DNA from 3 places in the Thermoanaerobacterium aotearoense genome. Region 1 is predicted to be linked to each of the others. Evidence: riboswitches for the same ligand, from Rfam matches in the RefSeq annotation. Region 1 holds a riboswitch; each other region holds the start of a gene.

Region 1 (6,325 bases):
AGATAGATGAAAGATTCCTCCCATTTAAAACACTACATCCGGCTATGCCGGATATTTTTATTTTCTGCCCCGAACCCATTGGCTTAATGTTGGTAAATGTGAAGAAAAATGATAAAATATAATGTATCAACAATCAACGAGGTGATATAATGGAGATAAAAGTTGAAAGCTTTAAATTAGATCATAGAACGGTGAAAGCACCGTACGTGAGAAAATCAGGCACTTTAGTTGGACCTAACGGTGATGTTGTAACCAAATACGACATAAGGTTGACACAGCCAAATGTAGATTCAATACCTACAGGTGGCATTCATACATTAGAGCATTTATTTGCTACTTACTTTAGAGATTATTTCGACGACATAATAGATATTTCACCTATGGGGTGCAGGACTGGATTTTACCTTACAAAGTTTGGAGACACATCAATTGACGAGATAAAAGATGCCTTGAAAAAAGTCTTGGAAAGGGTCTTAGCTACAAAAGAAGAAGATGTGCCTGCTACAAATGAGATTCAGTGCGGAAATTATAGAGACCATTCTCTTTTTACAGCGAAAGAATATGCGAAGGCTGTTTTGGAAAAACTTTGATGAGTAATATATATTAAAAGCCGCGAATAAACTATTGTGAGGTGTCATGTATGCGCAATAGATCTTTTGTTCGCGGTGCTTTTATTTTAACTATAGCCAATATAGTTGATAGGACTATTGGGTTTGTATTCAGAATCATTCTTTCTAATCTGCTGGGCTCTGAAGGAACCGGCATATATCAAATAGCCCTGCCAATTTATTTTGTATCGATAACATTTATAACATCAGGCATTACGGCAGTTACGTCCCGGTTTGTGTCTGAAGAAAGAGCCAAAAATAACAAAAAAAATATTTTCAGCATAATGGAAGTTTCTTTTTTTATCGTAATTGTAATGGGTATAGCAATTTCTTCTATAATATTTTTTAATGCCAAGTACATATCAAACAACTTGCTTCACGAGCCACGAGCGTATCTATCAATATTGATTTTTTCACCTGTACTGATTGTGGTTTCATCATCTTCTATATTCAAAGGCTTTTTCCAAGGTTTAATTAACATGGTTCCTGCATCGGTGTCTGAGATTGTTGAGCAGATAGTGAGAGTTTTTTTGACATTGTATTTATTCAGCGTATTTACAGGAATGAAGCTGGAGTATGCTGCAGCAATAGCCGTATTTGGAATAGCCATAGGAGAAGTAACAAGTTTTATCATGTATATATTTTACTACAGGCGCGAATTAAAATACATAAACGAGGAAATGCCAAATGAAGGTACAATATGGAAGAAGGCAGATATTGCAAAGACAGTAATAAAGACATCTTTTCCAATTACCATCTCAAGAATGATTGTAAACATTTTGGACTTGTTTGAATCTCTAATTATACCTTCAAAACTTGTTAAATCGGGACTTTCACACAAAGAAGCTATATCTGAGTTTGGTAAGCTGTCTGGGATGGCTTATCCTCTTGCATACATGCCTGCAGTTATAACAATGAGCTTATCAGTTACAGTGCTTCCTGCCGTTTCAGAAGCGGCATCTTTAAAAAGATGGGATACAGTAAGACAGAGGATAAATCAAGCGATAGGGTATACTACTATGATAGGCATACCGGCAGCCGTATTGTTTGTAATGTTGCCTGATGAAATAGCTTCACTGCTTTACCCTAAAAGTCCAGGCGTCGGCGTACTTGTTAAGCTTATAGCTGCAGGAAGCATTTTTGCGTATCTTGAATCAATAGTCACAAGCATATTAAATGGGCTTGGAATGCAAAATTTAGTTTTGAGAAATTCTGCTATATGGACTGCAATCTCTGTGATTGCCATGTATTTATTAGTGCCTATACCAAGTTTAAGGCTTTTCGGGTACATTTACGGCTTCATATTCGCTGATGCCTTTGTCTTCTTTTTAAATTTTAAAGCATTAGTTAAGCTTACTAATTTAGAAATTGATTTTAACAATTGGTTCTTAAAACCACTTATAGCTGCACTTATAATGGGCATTTATGACACGATCGTTTATTTTAATCTGACTGCAGCAATTGCGAACGAATGGATTACAATGTCTATTACAGTATTATCGGGATTTTTAGTGTACATTATATCATGTCAACTTGTGAAGCTTCCATACTTGGAGGACTTAAACAGACTGATATTTTCCAGAAATAAATAATAAAACCCGCTTAAAACGGGTTTTTTCTCATGTTAAAAAGCTGGAACTATAGCGCCTTTGTACTTGTCTTCGATAAATTTCTTGACCTCATCAGAATTTAAGGCTTTTGCCAACTTTTGTATCGCTGGATCGTTTTGATTGTCCTCCCTTACGACTAATACATTAGCATAAGGAGAATTTTTGTCTTCCATAAAAATTGCGTCCTTTAGAGGATTTAAGTTTGCCTCTAATGCAAAATTAGTGTTTATAATGGCTAAATCCACATCTTGAAGTGTCCTTGGAAGCTGAGGTGCTTCAAGCTCTACAATTTTTAGGTGCTTTGGATTATCTACGATGTCTCTGGGAGTCTGTGTAAGGCCATTTGGATCTTTTAGCTTGATTAGTCCCTCTTTTTGCAGTAGCAGCAGTGCTCTTCCTTCGTTTGTAGCATCATTTGGTACAGCTACTGTTGCGCCATCTTTCAACTCATCCTTTGATTTTATCTTTTTTGAATATGCGCCCATCGGTTCCACGTGCACTTTGACTAATGGGACTAATTTTACATTATTTTTCTTTTCAAAGTCCTCAAGGTACGGAACGTGCTGGAAGAAATTTGCATCGATTTGCTTGTCGACAAGTGCAGTATTTGGCGTCACATAATCTGTAAATTCTTTTATTTCAAGATCTATGCCTTCTTTTGCAAGGATAGGCTTTACTACGTTAAGTATTTCTGCGTGTGGGTTTGGCGTTGCGCCAACGACTATTTTCGTCGTTTTATTAGAGCTATCTGCATTTGAGTTTGCATTGGATGCGGTGGATACATTGTTGGACTTTGTGCATCCTGATAAGATAAATGCAAATGTTAATATAAGCGTGAGAAATAACAATGATTTTTTCATTACATACCATCCTTTCATCTTTTATCAACTTTTTTTGCGAGATAGTTTCCTATTCTTTGCACGATTTCTACAAAGATTATTAAGACGATGATTGTGGCAATAAGCACATCTGTCTGAAACCTTTGATACCCATATCTTATAGCGAGATCTCCTAAACCACCTCCTCCGATAGCACCTGCCATAGCAGAATACCCTAAGATGTTTATCACTGTAAGGGTTATTCCCAGTACAAGCGATGGCAATGATTCTGGAATCATGACTTTAAATATTATCTGTGGTATTGAAGCGCCAACTGATATAGATGCTTCAATGACGCCCCAGTCTACTTCTTTTAGGGATGACTCTATAACTCTTGCCACAAATGGTGCCGCTGCAATGGACAGTGGCACTATGGCTGCAGTAGGTCCTATAGTTGTGCCAACTATAAGCCTTGCCAATGGGAAGATCGCGATTATGAGAATTATGAATGGCACAGATCTCATGACATTGATCACAGTACCTAATATCTGATTTAACTTTAGATTTTCCTTTATATGACCTTTATCAGTTATGACGAGTATTATGCCAAGAGGCATTCCTATGATTACTGAGAAAAGCGTTGAGAAAAATACCATGTATAAAGATTCCCAAAGAGGCTCTTCCATAAGCTGCCACAAGTTTAACAGATATTGCAATGCATTAGACGATACCATTTTTAAGCACCTCTATTCTAAGACCATTATTTTCTAAGAATTTTATCGCATCTTTTATGGAGTTTTCTTCACCACTTATTTTTATTAGGAGATTTCCTATTTGTGAGTTTTGCACCCTTTCGATATTTCCAGAAATGATATTAACTTCAACATCAAAATTTTTTATCATGTGGGATATGACAGGCTGATTGCTGCTGCTGTCAAAAAACGATAATCTTAAGATTTCCTCGTTTGGATTTTCGTCATCAAGCAATATATCTGGCGGAAGTTCAGCTATCATATCTTTTAAAAATCTCTTAGACGTTTCTGTTGAAGGATTTGAAAAGATGTCTATTACATTTCCTTCCTCGATTATTCTACCGTCTTCTAAGACTGCCACTTTGTCGCACAGATTTCTTATGACAGACATTTCGTGAGTTATCACCACGATTGTAATTCCGTATTGCTTGTTTATGTTCTTTAAAAGATTTAAAATGGATTCTGTCGTGGTGGGGTCTAAAGCGGATGTGGCTTCATCAGATAGAATTATGTCTGGGTTATTTGCTAAAGCCCTTGCAATGCCTACACGCTGTTTTTGACCTCCAGACAACTGCGAAGGATATGCGTATTTTTTGTCTTTTAAATCTACTACATCCAGCAACTCATCAACGCGCTTTTTTATGACAGAGTCGCTGACTTTCGAGATCTTAAGAGGAAATGCTATGTTTTCATACACTGTAGAGTTCATCAGAAGATTGAAATGCTGAAATATCATGCCAATCTTCTTTCTCATATTTCTCAGTTCTTTTGGCTTTAGCTTTGTCATTTCTACGCCGTTTATCAATATGCTGCCAGATGTGGGTTTTTCCAGCATGTTGATGCATCTTATCAATGATGATTTTCCTGCGCCGCTTAAACCCATTATGCCGTAAATTTCACCATCGCTTATGGTTAAGTTGATGTCTTTTAAAGCCACTACGTCTTTTCCGCTTGTGCTGTAAACTTTGCTTAAATTTTTTATTTCGATCAAATCTTCACCTTCTTTTCACAAATGTAATTTAAAAAAGCAATAAAAAAAACCTCCAATGAAAGAGGTTTCGTCCTCTCTCATCTCTCAGCAATCGCTGCAGGAATTGGCACCATTGCACATACGTGCCGGTTGCCGGGTTTCATCGGGCCAGTCCCTCCACCTCTCTGGATAAGAGAATAATTTCGTTTTTAGTTGTTAAAATGATTATATAGGATAGATGTTGAAAAGTCAAGCAAAATTTTCATTCGACAGTATTAAATTTTTGTCACAATGAATCTGACAGTGTATTCACAAGTTTGTGTTGATTTAGTTAATAAATTGGTTATAATTAAGATGAAAGATAAGTTAACTTATTAATAATTTGTCGTAGACGAAAGGACAAATATTTATGAAAGAGTTAAGTAGGCGCCAATTAGAAATTTTCAAAAGGGTTCTTTCGAAAGAAGTTTCCAGTCTAGACGATATCGTCGTTTTATACAAGTTAAGCAAAAGGACTGTTTACAGGGAAATAAATGCCATAAATGAGTATATAAAAGGATACAATTTAAGGCTTAAAAATGACGATGGTATATTAGTCTTAGAGGGAACTGATAGCGATATTGAAAAATTCAAATTTGACGTAATAGGGTATAGGCCAAGCATTGATGCTGACAAAAGGCGAAAATTGATATTGTCTGAGCTTTTGCAGATGAAAGAACCTGTAAAGCTTGAGTACTTTGCTAAAGAGTACAATGTGACTACTGCGACAATAAGCTATGACATCAAAGAGATTGATAAGTGGCTAAATAAGCAAAATGTTACAATTGTAACTAAACCTGGCGTTGGCATATACGTAAAAGGCGATGAAAGCAATATAAGAAGGGCTATAATAAATTTTTTATACGACAATGTAGAGACAAAAGACCTAATTGAGTTTTTAAATAAAGGGTACAATAATATAAACAAGCTTAGTGAAGACATAAATGATAGATTACTCAGGCTTATAGACTACGATACGGTTCTAAAGATAGAAAAGGCCATACAGAAATTGGAGAAGTCTCTTGATTACGAGTTAGCCGAAAGCTCCTACATGGGGCTTACAGTGCATTTGGCATTGGCTTTAAAAAGAATAAAAGAAGGCGAAAAGATAAAAATAGGTACTGAAAGCCTTTATGAGCTTAAGAAGTCAGATGAGTACAAGTTTGCGGAAATGCTCGCTGGATTTCTGGAAGAAGAATTTGATATTTCTATTCCTGAAGATGAAATCGGTTATATAACGATTCATTTACAGGGCGCAAGATATAGGGCAAATACCGAAGACGTAAATGACGAGCTGTTAAATGAAATACTGCATGAAATGATCAGTGTTGCAGAAGATGAATTTGGCACTAATTTTAAAGACGATACGATGCTTTTAAGTGGTTTAAAGACGCACTTAAGGCCTACTATTTTCAGACTTCGCATGGGCCTTGCTATTAGAAATCCGTTAATAAAAGACATCAAAGAAAGGTACAGCGGTTTATTTGAAAAATGCATATCTATTGCAAATGTGATTAAAGACAAGCTT
Region 2 (6,325 bases), 1.3 Mb from region 1:
ATTAACCGCTAATGCGGTTATTTTTTTATGTTTAATGTATAATAAAATTGAAAAATGTTGTTTACAAAAAGCTTCATTTGATATATAATAAATACATAAAATCCAATCGGAATAGTATATTTTAAAAGGAGAGGATACAATGTCAAAGATTGCAAAAAATCTTACGGATTTAATAGGCAATACGCCGCTATTAGAATTGTCAAACTACAATAAAGAAAATAACATTGAAGCAAGGCTTATAGCAAAATTAGAGTATTTTAATCCGTTAAGCAGTGTAAAGGACAGAATCGGATATGCTATGATAAAGGATGCAGAAGAAAAAGGGCTTATAAATAAAGACACTGTTATAATTGAGCCAACAAGCGGCAATACAGGAATAGCATTGGCTTTTGTTGCAGCGGCTAAAAAATACAGATTAATATTGACTATGCCTGAAACCATGAGCATTGAAAGAAGAAATTTGCTTAAAGCGCTTGGCGCTGAAATAGTGTTGACACCTGGTCCAGAAGGCATGTCTGGAGCTGTGAGAAAAGCTGAAGAGTTGGCTAAACAGTATGGCAATGCATTTATACCGCAACAGTTTAAAAATCCCGTCAATCCAGAGATACACAGAAAGACGACAGCAGAAGAAATATGGAGAGACACTGATGGCAATGTAGATATATTTGTTGCAGGCATTGGCACAGGTGGGACAATAACAGGTGTTGGTGAAGTTTTAAAATCAAGAAAACCTGATGTAAAGATTGTAGCAGTTGAGCCTGCTGATTCTCCAGTTTTATCTGGTGGAAAACCTGGCCCGCATAAGATACAAGGAATAGGAGCTGGATTTGTGCCTGATGTTTTGAATAGAGAGATCATTGATGAAATATACCAAGTCAAGAACAATGAAGCATTTGAAACTTCAAGGGCATTGGCAAAATCTGAAGGCTTATTAGTTGGCATATCATCAGGTGCAGCCGCATTTGCAGCGACTCAGATTGCAAAGAGGCCAGAAAACAAAGGCAAGACGATAGTCGTATTGCTTCCTGATACAGGGGAAAGATACCTTTCCACATCATTGTACCAAGATTGAACAAAATACTTTAACATAGAGGAATAAAATGGTATAATACCCTGACTTTTACAGCAAAACTCAAAAATCTAAATGAGAACTTTTGGGCTTTCTGATTTTGCCAATAATGCAAGACAATGTCAAGGTTGTAAATGATGGAGTATGCTCAATATTAGCTGTAATTTTTATAACTATCTTTAGGATAGAAAAGTAAACAAACTATAAATCAAAGTATGGTTTACACATGAACCATACTTTATTATTTTTGTTTTACAGTTAAAATGATATAATATATTAAGAATACATCGGCAATTATTTAGGTTGGGTGATATTAAAATATAGAGATGTGATGAGTGTGGATAAGAAAACCGTTGTCAATATACTTAATGAAATAGGGCTTTTATTAGAATTAAAGGGTGAAAATCCTTTTAAGTCGAGAGCGTATTATAATGCTGCTCGTACAATAGAAGTCCTTGATGACGATATTGAAAAATTAATAAAAGAAGATAGATTAAAAGATGTAAAGGGTATAGGTGATGCGATTAATAAAAAGCTTACTGAGCTTGTTACTACAGGTAGACTTGAATACTACGAAAATCTTAAAGCATCAATACCTGAGGGCCTCATTGAGATGTTAAAAATACCAGGTCTTGGACCTAAAAAGATAAAAACATTGTATGACAAACTTGATATAAAGACGGTTGGTGAGCTGGAATATGCCTGTATTGAAAATAGACTTGTAGAATTGCCGGGATTTGGTGAAAAGACGCAGAAAAAAATCTTGGAAGGCATACAATTTATAAAACAGTTTAGTGGTAAGCATCTATTTATGGATGCATATATAGAGGCTACATCATTAAAACAATACCTTGTTGATAGTGGATTGACAATAAGATGCGAGATTGCTGGAAGTTTAAGGCGAAGAAAAGAGATAGTTAAGGACATAGATGTTCTTGCTACCACAGAAAGCCCTGAGAAGCTTATGGATGTATTTACAAAATATGAAGGTATAAGGGATATTGTAGCTAAGGGTGAAACTAAGACCAGCATAACATTGAGATCTGGCATAAATGTAGACTTAAGGGTTGTCAAAGATGAAGAATTTCCATATGCATTGCACCATTTTACAGGCAGCAAAGAGCATAATACAGCTATGAGGCATAGGGCAAAGCAAATGGGAATAAAGATGAACGAATATGGTCTATTTAAAGATGAACTGCCTATTAAATGCCGTGATGAAGAAGAGATATTTAATAGTCTCAATTTATCGTATATTCCTCCAGAACTTCGTGAAAATATGGGTGAAATTGAAGCAGCGGAAAAAGGGCTACTTCCAGTATTAATAGAGGAAAAAGACATCAAAGGGGTTTTTCATGTACATACGATATACAGCGATGGTGCAAATACACTTTTTGAGATGGTGAATGCGGCAAGAGATCGCGGTTATAAAATCATTGGTATCACAGATCACAGTAAATCTGCATTTTATGCGAATGGACTTAAAGAAGAAGATGTTTTAAGGCAATTGGATGAAATAGATGAATTGAATAGCAAATACAGTGATATAAAGATATTAAAAGGCATAGAATCTGATATATTAAGAGATGGCTCTCTTGATTATGACGAAGATATATTGAGAAGATTTGACTTTGTCATCGCATCTGTTCATTCCAACTTTAAAATGAACAAAGACGACATGACAGAGAGAATAATAAAAGCTATAAAAAATAGATACACAAAAATCATTGGACACATGACAGGGAGACTCCTCCTTGCAAGAGATGGTTATGACATCGATGTGTATAAAGTTATAGATAGTGCTGCTGAATATGGCAAAATAATTGAAATAAATTCGAGCCCTTATAGACTGGATATTGATTGGAGATACATAAAATATGCAAAAGAAAAAGGTGTAAAATTTGCAATCTGTCCAGATGCACATAGGATAGAAGGGCTTGATGATGTAAAATATGGTATAGGCATTGCTCGTAAAGGCTGGCTTGAAGCGAAAGATGTGATAAATACGTATGATTTTGATGAATTAAAAATGGTTTTAAAATAAAATTCCAAGAAAACATATTGACATTAATGATTTAAAGTGTTAATATAAATAAAAATAAAATAGAATATGAAACCTCTTATCAAGAGTGGTGGAGGGACTGGCCCGATGAAACCCGGCAACCGGCATATATTATGCGTTTGGTGCCAAATCCTGCAGGGAAACCTGAGAGATGAGAGGAGCGGCGTAAATTTAGCCCTCTTCTACATCGAAGAGGGCTTTTTAATATTCTAAAAAAGTGAAGAGGGGTGAATTGTAAAGAAAGAGCATTTCAATTTTTTAAAATTAAATTAAAATAGAGGAGAGATTTAGATGAGTGAAGAAAGAAAGTTAAAATTTGACACATTGCAGGTACATGCGGGGCAAGAACCAGATCCAACTACAGGTGCAGTGGCAGTGCCAATTTATCAAACATCGTCGTATATATTTAAAGATACTGAACATGCCGCTTCTTTATTTAGCCTTAAAGAACCAGGTAATATTTACACACGAATTATGAATCCAACTAATGATGTATTTGAAAAGAGAATAGCAGCCTTAGAAGGCGGTGTTGGTGCTGTTGCGACAGCTTCTGGCTCTGCTGCTATAACATACGCTATTTTAAATATAGCAGGTGCAGGCGATGAAATAGTATCTGCCAGCACATTATACGGTGGAACATACAATCTATTTGCTTTGACACTGCCTAAACTTGGCATTAAAACGACGTTTGTAGATCCAGATGATCCAGAAAATTTTAGAAGTGCAATAACAGACAGAACAAAGGCATTGTATATAGAGACAATAGGAAATCCCGGGATAAATATACCTGATTTCGAGGCTATAGCGAAAATAGCCCATGAGAATAAAATACCACTTATCGTAGACAATACATTTGCAACGCCATATCTCTTCCGTCCGTTTGAATACGGAGCAGATATAGTAGTACATTCAGCTACAAAATTTATAGGAGGCCACGGGACGTCAATAGGCGGAGTAATAGTAGATTCAGGAAAATTTGATTGGGCAGGAAGCGGAAGATTCCCTGAATTTGTAGAACCAGATTCCAGCTACCATGGACTTAAATACGTTGAATCATTTGGACCGGCCGCATATATTACAAAGTTAAGGGTACAGCTTTTAAGAGATACTGGTGCATCATTAAGCCCGTTCAATGCATTTTTGTTTTTACAAGGATTGGAAACTTTGTCATTAAGAGTCCAAAGGCATGTAGAAAATGCACAAAAAGTAGCAGAATTCTTGGCAAAAAATCCAAATGTGACGTGGGTAAACTATCCCGGGCTTAAAGAAAACAAATACCATGAACTTGCAAAGAAATACTTGCCGAAAGGTGCTGGAGCGATATTGACATTTGGAATAAAAGGTGGAATAAATGCTGGAATCAAATTCATAAACAGCCTTGAATTATTCTCATTGCTGGCTAATGTTGGTGACGCAAAGTCTTTGGTAATTCATCCAGCAAGCACGACACATTCCCAATTAAGTGAGGAAGAATTGGCATTAGCAGGTGTAACTCCTGACCAAATAAGACTTTCGATAGGCATAGAAGACATCGACGACATATTGTATGACCTTGACCAAGCACTTAAAAAAGCAGCAGAATAAATATTATAGAGCTTTCTTCACAATAGAAGAGGGCTCTTGATATTTTTTAGCAAAATAGATATTTTTCACAAGATCTTCACATTTTTAAGGTAATATTAAAATATAAAATTGTAAAGGAGAGATTAATTATGAGTTTAGTAAAACGCATATCTAATATTTTTAGAGCTAAAGCAAATGACATAGTAGAAAAGATGGAGGATCCTGAAGACACTTTAAATTACTCATTAGTAGAGATGAGAGAAAATTTATCTAAAATAAAAAAATCTATGATAGATGTGGCAACATTAAAGAAAAAATTAGAAAATGAATTAAGCGGCATCAATATTAAAATATCAGAATACGGCAAAAATGCTGAATTAGCTTTAGAAAGCGGTAGAGAGGATTTAGCAAAAGCGTCAATACAAAATAAAAATGATTTAATAGAAAAAAAGACAAACCTTGAATCACAGATAAAAAGCATAGAGGAGCAGCTTAAGAATATAGAAAAAAGTAAGGAACAAATGGAAGACAATTTAATAAAATTACAGAGCAAAAAAGAAGAACTTATCACTATGAAAAAAGTATCGGATGCACAGGTAATGATAAAAGAAACGCTGACAGGTATTGCAAATGATACAAGTGATTTAGGTGAAAGAATAAGAAATGCAGAAGAAAAAATTAAAGAAAAATATGCAAAATCACAAGCCATTGATTATATGGTTGATGCAGGCATGCTTGATAACATATTAGATGATGAAGATAATGTAGAAAAAGAATTAAAAGAAATTGAAAAGCAAAAAAGAGCTGAAGAAGAATTTGAAGAACTTAAAAAGAGAGTAGCTGCAAAGAATCAAGCAATTAAGGAGTGAGCTATAGTGGGATGCGGCGGAAGAGGTTTTTATAGGTTCTTTGACTTAATTGATGATTTTGGATGCTGTGGAAATAGAGGATTCTACCATGAAAGACATTACGAATACGACAAATACGATGAAATGATAGCTGTAATAGATAGATTGTACGCAGAGGGTAAAATAGATACTGAATACTACCAAAGATTGAGGAAAGAAGCTGCTATTGGCAATCTAACGATGGACGATTTAATGAGAATTGAGATTAATAGCCAAAAGAAATTAAGCCGTGAATACAAAGATATAGATCCAGAATTAAACAAATATTATGATAAGTTGAATCGAATTGATAAGGCCAAAGAAGAATCAGAGAAGATAAAAAATGATTTATTATCAGAGATTGAGAATTTGAAAAGAAGATCTGAAAGATTAGAGAAAGCTGCAGAAACGATGATTTCTGTAGACGAGGCTTCAACAAAAGATTATATTAAAGAAAAAATAGAAATTGAGAGTAGAATATCGACTCTTGAAAAGAGAAAACAAGATCTTGAAAAAGATATTTCTGACATAGATGAACTTAAAAATGAGTTAAACCTTAAAATCCTTGAATTAAAATCATTAAAGCAAAGAGACATGCTAAATGACTTAAAATTTGATATAAAGGATATGAATAAATAAATAGAACTCTAAAAGGGTTCTATTTATTATTGCAATATAGGGAAATATATTGTATAATCTAATTGATAATGAATTTCAAAATCAAAGAATTGTAAAAATAAGTTT
Region 3 (6,325 bases), 100 kb from region 1:
ATATTAATTGTCGAAAAAAGGGGAAAAATGAAGATGAATTATAACGAAGAAAAATTGATGTCGCATCTTTTGATATCGCTAAGAAACTACCATTACGAAACGTACAAGCACAGCATCAGAGTCGCAAAATTGTCATACAATGTAGCAAACATGATGCGACTCAATATGAAGGAAAAAATAACGATATATAAGGGCGCATTGCTGCACGACATAGGCAAAGTGATGATTCCAATTAATATTCTTGCAAAACCAGACAAACTTACAGAATTGGAATACGACACCATGAAATTGCATCCCAAATACGGCGCAGATATGTTAGAGGCTTTAACACCGCTTGCATATTTAACGCCTATTGTGCTATATCATCACGAAAGATTAGATGGAACTGGCTATCCTTATGGACTAAAAATCATTCCATTTGGCTCTCAGATCGTGGCAGTATGCGATTCCTTTGATGCGATGACAAACGATAGGCAATACAGAAAAGCTAAAAGCACCATTGAGGCAATACGTGATTTAAGAGAGTGTGATGCAAAGTACAACCAAATGCTTGTTTCCGCATTAGAAAATGTGGTTAAAACAAACAGCCAAATTTTTGAAAAAGAAACTAAAAACAATGGAATCGCCATTTAATTTATGCTATAATAAAAGTAGCGGAGCGTACAATTTTTATAAAAACCGCGGCTATAAATATAAATATACAAGCCGCAAAGCCCGGAGGATACTCCGGGCTTTAAAATTATTGTTTATTGAAAGCAAGTTTTTTCAGTATTTCAGCTCTATCAGTTCTCTCCCATGTAAGATCGAGGTCTGTGCGGCCAAAATGTCCATATGCTGCAACTTGTCTATAAATAGGCCTTCTTAGATCAAGATCTCTTATGATAGCAGCAGGTCTTAAATCAAATACTTTTTTAACTATTTCAGATATTTCTTCGTCAGGTATTTTTCCAGTGCCAAATGTATCTACATTGACTTCTAACGGTGTAGCTACGCCTATTGCATATGCCAATTGAACTTCACACTTTTCAGCAAGTCCAGCAGCCACGATGTTTTTAGCTACATACCTTGCAGCGTACGCAGCAGACCTGTCTACTTTAGATGGATCTTTGCCAGAAAAAGCGCCACCGCCGTGCCTTGCATATCCACCATAAGTGTCTACTATTATCTTTCTTCCCGTAAGGCCGCTATCTCCTTGTGGTCCACCGACTACAAATCGCCCTGTCGGATTTACATATATCTTCGTGTCATCATCAATAAGCTCTGGTGGAACAATGGGTTTTATTACATACTCTTTTACGTCATTTTCAATCTTATCATGATCCACATCTGGTGAATGCTGTGTCGACACAACGATTGAGTCAACTCTCTTTGGCACATCGTCAACGTACTCAATCGTCACTTGTGTCTTGCCATCAGGCCTTAGATAATCTAAAGTGCCATTTTTCCTTACTTCCGCTAATCTGCGGGCAAGCCTGTGTGCTAATGATATTGGAAGAGGCATAAGCTCAGGCGTCTCTGTGCATGCGTATCCAAACATCATCCCTTGGTCTCCAGCGCCTTGTTCTTCAAGCTCATCGTGGGAAATGCCTTTTTTTACTTCCAGTGCCTTATCAACTCCCAATGCTATATCTGGAGACTGTTCATCTATTGAAGTAAGCACAGAACATGTATCAGCATCAAAACCGTACTTTGCTCGAGTATACCCTATCTCCTCTATGACCTTTCTTGCGATTTTTGGTATGTCGACGTAGCATTTTGTAGATATTTCCCCCATCACCAATACCATACCTGTTGTAACGGCAGTCTCGCAGGCTATCCTCGCATAAGGATCATTTTTTAAGATCTCATCTACAATAGCATCAGATATCTGATCGCAAATTTTATCTGGATGTCCTTCAGTAACTGATTCTGAAGTAAAATACTTTTTCATCTGTATCCTCCTTTTTTAAATCACATAAAAGACCTAAAACAAAATAAAACCTCTCCAAAAGAAGAGGCACATCCACCCTCATCTTTCAGAAGTAAACTTCTGCGAGAATTAGCACCTTGTCGTAAGACAGGTTGCCGGGCTTCATAGGGCTCTTCCCTCCACCTCTCTTGATAAGAGTTTCGCTTATTTAACTTTAAATATAATATCACAGTGCAACTAATAAGTCAATTGAAAATTAAAAAAGTGCTTGATGGCAATCAAGCACTTTAAAGTTGATATATGATAATGAAGGGGTTTTATGCCTTTTAGAAAACAACAAACTTATCTCTTGGAGCACCACAAACCGGGCATTTTTCTGGAGCCGTATCAATTGCCGTATATCCGCAAACAGGGCAAATGTACACTTTAGAAATAGCTATGTCTTCATTTTTAAGTGCAGCAGCTTTTGCATCTGTATACATCTTTGCATGTAGTTTTTCAGCTTCAAGAGCATAATTGAAGCTTTTATCTGCAGATTTTTCTTCCTGCAAATCTGCTACGGCTTTATACGCAGGATACATTTCTTCTACTTCAAATGTCTCACCTGCTATAGCCTTGTCAAGGTTTGATACTGTGTCTTTTACCTCTCCCAGTGTCTTGTAGTGATTTGTGGCATGGACTAATTCGGCATAAGATATGGCTCTAAAAAGCTTTGCTATGTTTGGCTTACCCTCCTTTTCAGCCACATCAGCAAAAATTTGATACCTCATGTGAGCCTGGCTTTCACCTGCGTAAGCATCGCTTAGATTTTTTGTCGTCATTTCTCTCATTTCAAAATCTCCTCCTTTTTTAATCTAATACTTTGTCCCCTGGTTTCCAACCAACAGGGCAAGCATGACCTGTTTGAAGTGCATTAAGCACTCTCAATATTTCATCGACATTTCTGCCGATTACTGGCTCATGTACAACTTCATAATCAACAATTCCTTCGGGGTTAATGATAAATGCGGCTCTTAATGCTATGCCGGCATCTTCGATGAGAATGCCATACTGCTTTGTGACTTCCTTGTTGTAATCAGATAAAAGCGGAAAATCAACGCCACCAAGGCTATCTATCCACGCCTTATGTGAATAAACACTATCTGTGTTGATGCCTAATAGTTCAGCATTAAGTTTGTCAAACTCCGGCTTCATCCTATTAAACTCCGGTATCTCAGTTGAACATACTGATGAAAAATCCAGTGGATAAAAGAAAAGCACTACCCATTTTCCTTTATAATCACTTAAAGATATTTGACCTTTTGTGCTATCTAACTTAAAGTCAGGAGCTTTTTTACCTACCAACGACATATGTACCCACCTCTCATCTATTCTTAGTCAATTATCACATCGGATAAGCTATTAATATTTTATTTCTATTAATAACTATTTTCCCTTCACAAGTATTATTATACATCATTTATTTTTTAAGTCAATAGGATTTGGAAATTTTTTTATCGATGTTTTTGAAAATTATCGTGGATAGAAAATTTTGAAGAGAAAATAAAAAAAAGGCCACTTAGCCTTCTATTCATGGTGGAGGGAGATGGATTCGAACCATCGAAGGCACCAGCCAACAGATTTACAGTCTGCCCCCTTTAGCCACTTGGGTATCCCTCCATGATTATTTTATTTTAATGCGTAAAAAATATTCACAAATAGAAATGGTGGTCGCAATAGGGCTCGAACCTATGACCCCCTGCTTGTAAGGCAGGTGCTCTCCCAGCTGAGCTATACGACCAATCATGGTCGGGGTGGAGGGACTCGAACCCCCGACCCCATGCTCCCAAAGCACGTGCGCTACCAACTGCGCTACACCCCGGCGTCTCGCGACATATTTGATTATAGTTTAAATCTATTAATTTCACAAGATTTATTATTCCTCATTTTAGCCGGTTTATATCAGTTAATTTGGCATTTTTTCGATGTTTTTCGCTTATACTCCATTTATCTTTTATAATCATTATACGCAATTTAGGCAATAATAATATTAGTTTTTATTTTTATTTTATGAAATTGTAACACGACTGTAATATACAAAAGGTACAATATGGTTATATGCTGCTGATGATAAATTTTCATAAAAACATTTGAAAATACATAGGAGGGATTTTTTTGAAATACCGAAAAGTTATAAGCATGTGTCTATCTTCAATAATTATTTTTTCATCGATTTTTATGAATGGTATTGCTGCAGATGCCTACACCGTAATAACTTCAAATGAAAGCCAGCAAATATTAAGTAGAGGAGTTACAGAAAAAAACATTACATATTTCACAACAGATGGTTTCATCAATATCAATGTGTTAGATGTGGACTTAAGCGACAATAATACATCAATATCCACTATCTTTAATCCATCGGGTTTTAAAGACAGAATGGATGTGGAAGACATGGCAAATGGCAACGGTGCTATAGCCGCAGTAAACGGTGATTTTTTTGACACGAAGCAAGGGTTTATCGTAGGAGCATCAGTCAAAGATGGAAATCTTTTAACCGTTCCATACTATCAGGGAAATTATGCTACATTTGCCATAGATAAAAACAACGTGCCATCAATAGGCTATTGGAAAAGCACTTCTCTTAGCATAACACTCCCTGACGGCAGTCAAATTCCTGTAAGTGCCTTAAACAACGTAGGCTCCATAGGTAGCGGAACGTCTTGCGTCATATTTACAAAGGACTGGAATGATGAGACGCCCGGCCTAAGCGACAGCTATAAAGATCTTGTTGAAGTATTAGTTGACAAAAACAACAGCGTCTTAGAAGTAAGGCAAGGTGAGGGTCCTGTAGCAATTCCTGACGGAGGCTATTCCATAGATGCAACAGGAGATATCGCAAAGGTTTTATCAAATTTAAAGCAAGGAGATAAAGTCATCAAAAACATCTCTACAGATCCTCCATTTGACAACTTTAAGATGGCTGTTAGCGGAGGAACCATTTTGGTGCAAAACGGTTCAATACCATCGCAATTTACCGACAATGTGGATGGCATATACGCAAGGACAGCTATAGGATATACCGAAGACAAGAAGCACGTAATAATAGCAACAGTTGACAACGCCAACACGAGAGGGATGACAGAAAGTGAATTAGCGCAGCTTATGTTAAGCTTAGGAGCTTATAATGCTATGAACTTAGACGGCGGCGGCTCAACACAAATGGCTATAAGACCTTTAGGAGATAGTCAAGCAAAGCTCCAAAATGAAGTTCCTGGTTTCGAAAGAAATGTAGCCAACGGAGTTGGAGTATTTAACACAGCACCAACAGGAAATCTATACGCCATAAAAGTTGAAGCAGATAGCCCAAATATCTTTGTAGGCACCCACAGAGCGATCACTGTAAAAGGATATGATGCAAATTATCAACCAGTAAAAATCGATCAAAACTCCGTATCATTCTCTATAAGCGGCATAGCAGGAAGATTTGATGGAAATGAATTTATTCCTCAAAGTTCAGGTGACGGCGTGATAATAGCAAGAGTAGGCAATGTGACTGGTACGCTGAAAATAAAGGCTTTAGATGCTATAGCAGACATAAGATTTACACCTTATTCTGTGAACATAGATAAAGGTACAACTACATCAATATCAGTCATAGGAAAAGATATAAATGGCTATAGAGCACCTATAGAAGACAGAGACATAAGCTGGACTGTTTACAACAATGTAGGCACTATTTCAGATGGCATCTTCAAAGCAGCAAACAACGATCTATCTGGTGCTTTGTCGGCAAATATAAATGGAAAAGTAGGAAATTTAATGGTGAAAGTCGGGCAAGGATCAGATTTTGATGCGTCACAGCTTCCAAAACCATTGAACTTTGAATCTATTGACAGCAAAAACAAGGAAGTAAGCGTCAGCAACACCAACGATTCGTTTAAATTCATGGTATTTGGAGACACAGATTACAATACGCTTTTGAAGCTTCAAATTTCCTTAAAAGCCGCCAGCATAGCCAATAAAGACTATCCTTTAGTAGTTTTTACAGGAGATGTAAATGACAAAGTCTTAAAATCACTTACGATTCCGTACATAAAAGCAGGTAATTCTTATGGGGTATATGACTTTAGAAATTCAACATTTATCATGTTGGATGATACTAATGGAGGTTTGCTATCATCCAATAAAGATCAGTGGAGCTGGTTTTTAAACACATTAAACAGTGTAAAAGGAGATAACCTATTTGTAGTTTTGCCAAAGCCTGTATGGGGCTCCGATGGATTCAAAGACACTAAAGAAGCGCAACTGTTCGAGGACACGCTGCAAAAATTCAGAGAAGATACAGGTAAAAACGTCTGGATAATATATAACGGCGACACACCTTTTTATACGACATTGAATGACAACATAAGGTATATATCTAATTACGGAACA

Evidence for each region. Region 1 has a riboswitch for S-adenosylmethionine ahead of GSH73_RS03325 (methionine ABC transporter ATP-binding protein). Riboswitches for the same ligand answer to the same signal wherever they lie in the genome.
Region 2: another riboswitch for S-adenosylmethionine. It lies ahead of GSH73_RS09720 (homocysteine synthase); the one in region 1 lies ahead of GSH73_RS03325 (methionine ABC transporter ATP-binding protein).
Region 3: another riboswitch for S-adenosylmethionine. It lies ahead of metK (methionine adenosyltransferase); the one in region 1 lies ahead of GSH73_RS03325 (methionine ABC transporter ATP-binding protein).

The regions. Positions count from the first base shown of each region.
Region 1 covers NZ_CP047602.1:682,876-689,200, forward strand. The annotation lists gene GSH73_RS03300 (hypothetical protein) at 1-6, shown strand, start outside; gene GSH73_RS03305 (S-ribosylhomocysteine lyase) at 150-590, shown strand; gene spoVB (stage V sporulation protein B) at 641-2,200, shown strand; gene GSH73_RS03315 (MetQ/NlpA family ABC transporter substrate-binding protein) at 2,233-3,078, opposite strand; gene GSH73_RS03320 (methionine ABC transporter permease) at 3,093-3,770, opposite strand; gene GSH73_RS03325 (methionine ABC transporter ATP-binding protein) at 3,757-4,779, opposite strand; SAM riboswitch class I at 4,854-4,954, opposite strand; gene GSH73_RS03330 (BglG family transcription antiterminator) at 5,168-6,325, shown strand, end outside.
Region 2 covers NZ_CP047602.1:1,934,318-1,940,642, reverse strand. The annotation lists gene cysK (cysteine synthase A) at 140-1,072, shown strand; gene polX (DNA polymerase/3'-5' exonuclease PolX) at 1,407-3,113, shown strand; SAM riboswitch class I at 3,187-3,289, shown strand; gene GSH73_RS09720 (homocysteine synthase) at 3,423-4,715, shown strand; gene GSH73_RS09715 (PspA/IM30 family protein) at 4,844-5,563, shown strand; gene GSH73_RS09710 (coiled-coil domain-containing protein) at 5,570-6,220, shown strand.
Region 3 covers NZ_CP047602.1:577,937-584,261, reverse strand. The annotation lists gene GSH73_RS02755 (HD-GYP domain-containing protein) at 34-633, shown strand; gene metK (methionine adenosyltransferase) at 740-1,930, opposite strand; SAM riboswitch class I at 2,006-2,107, opposite strand; gene GSH73_RS02745 (rubrerythrin family protein) at 2,236-2,739, opposite strand; gene GSH73_RS02740 (peroxiredoxin) at 2,759-3,259, opposite strand; tRNA gene GSH73_RS02735 (tRNA-Tyr) at 3,483-3,568, opposite strand; tRNA gene GSH73_RS02730 (tRNA-Val) at 3,614-3,689, opposite strand; tRNA gene GSH73_RS02725 (tRNA-Pro) at 3,695-3,770, opposite strand; gene GSH73_RS02720 (phosphodiester glycosidase family protein) at 4,064-6,325, shown strand, end outside.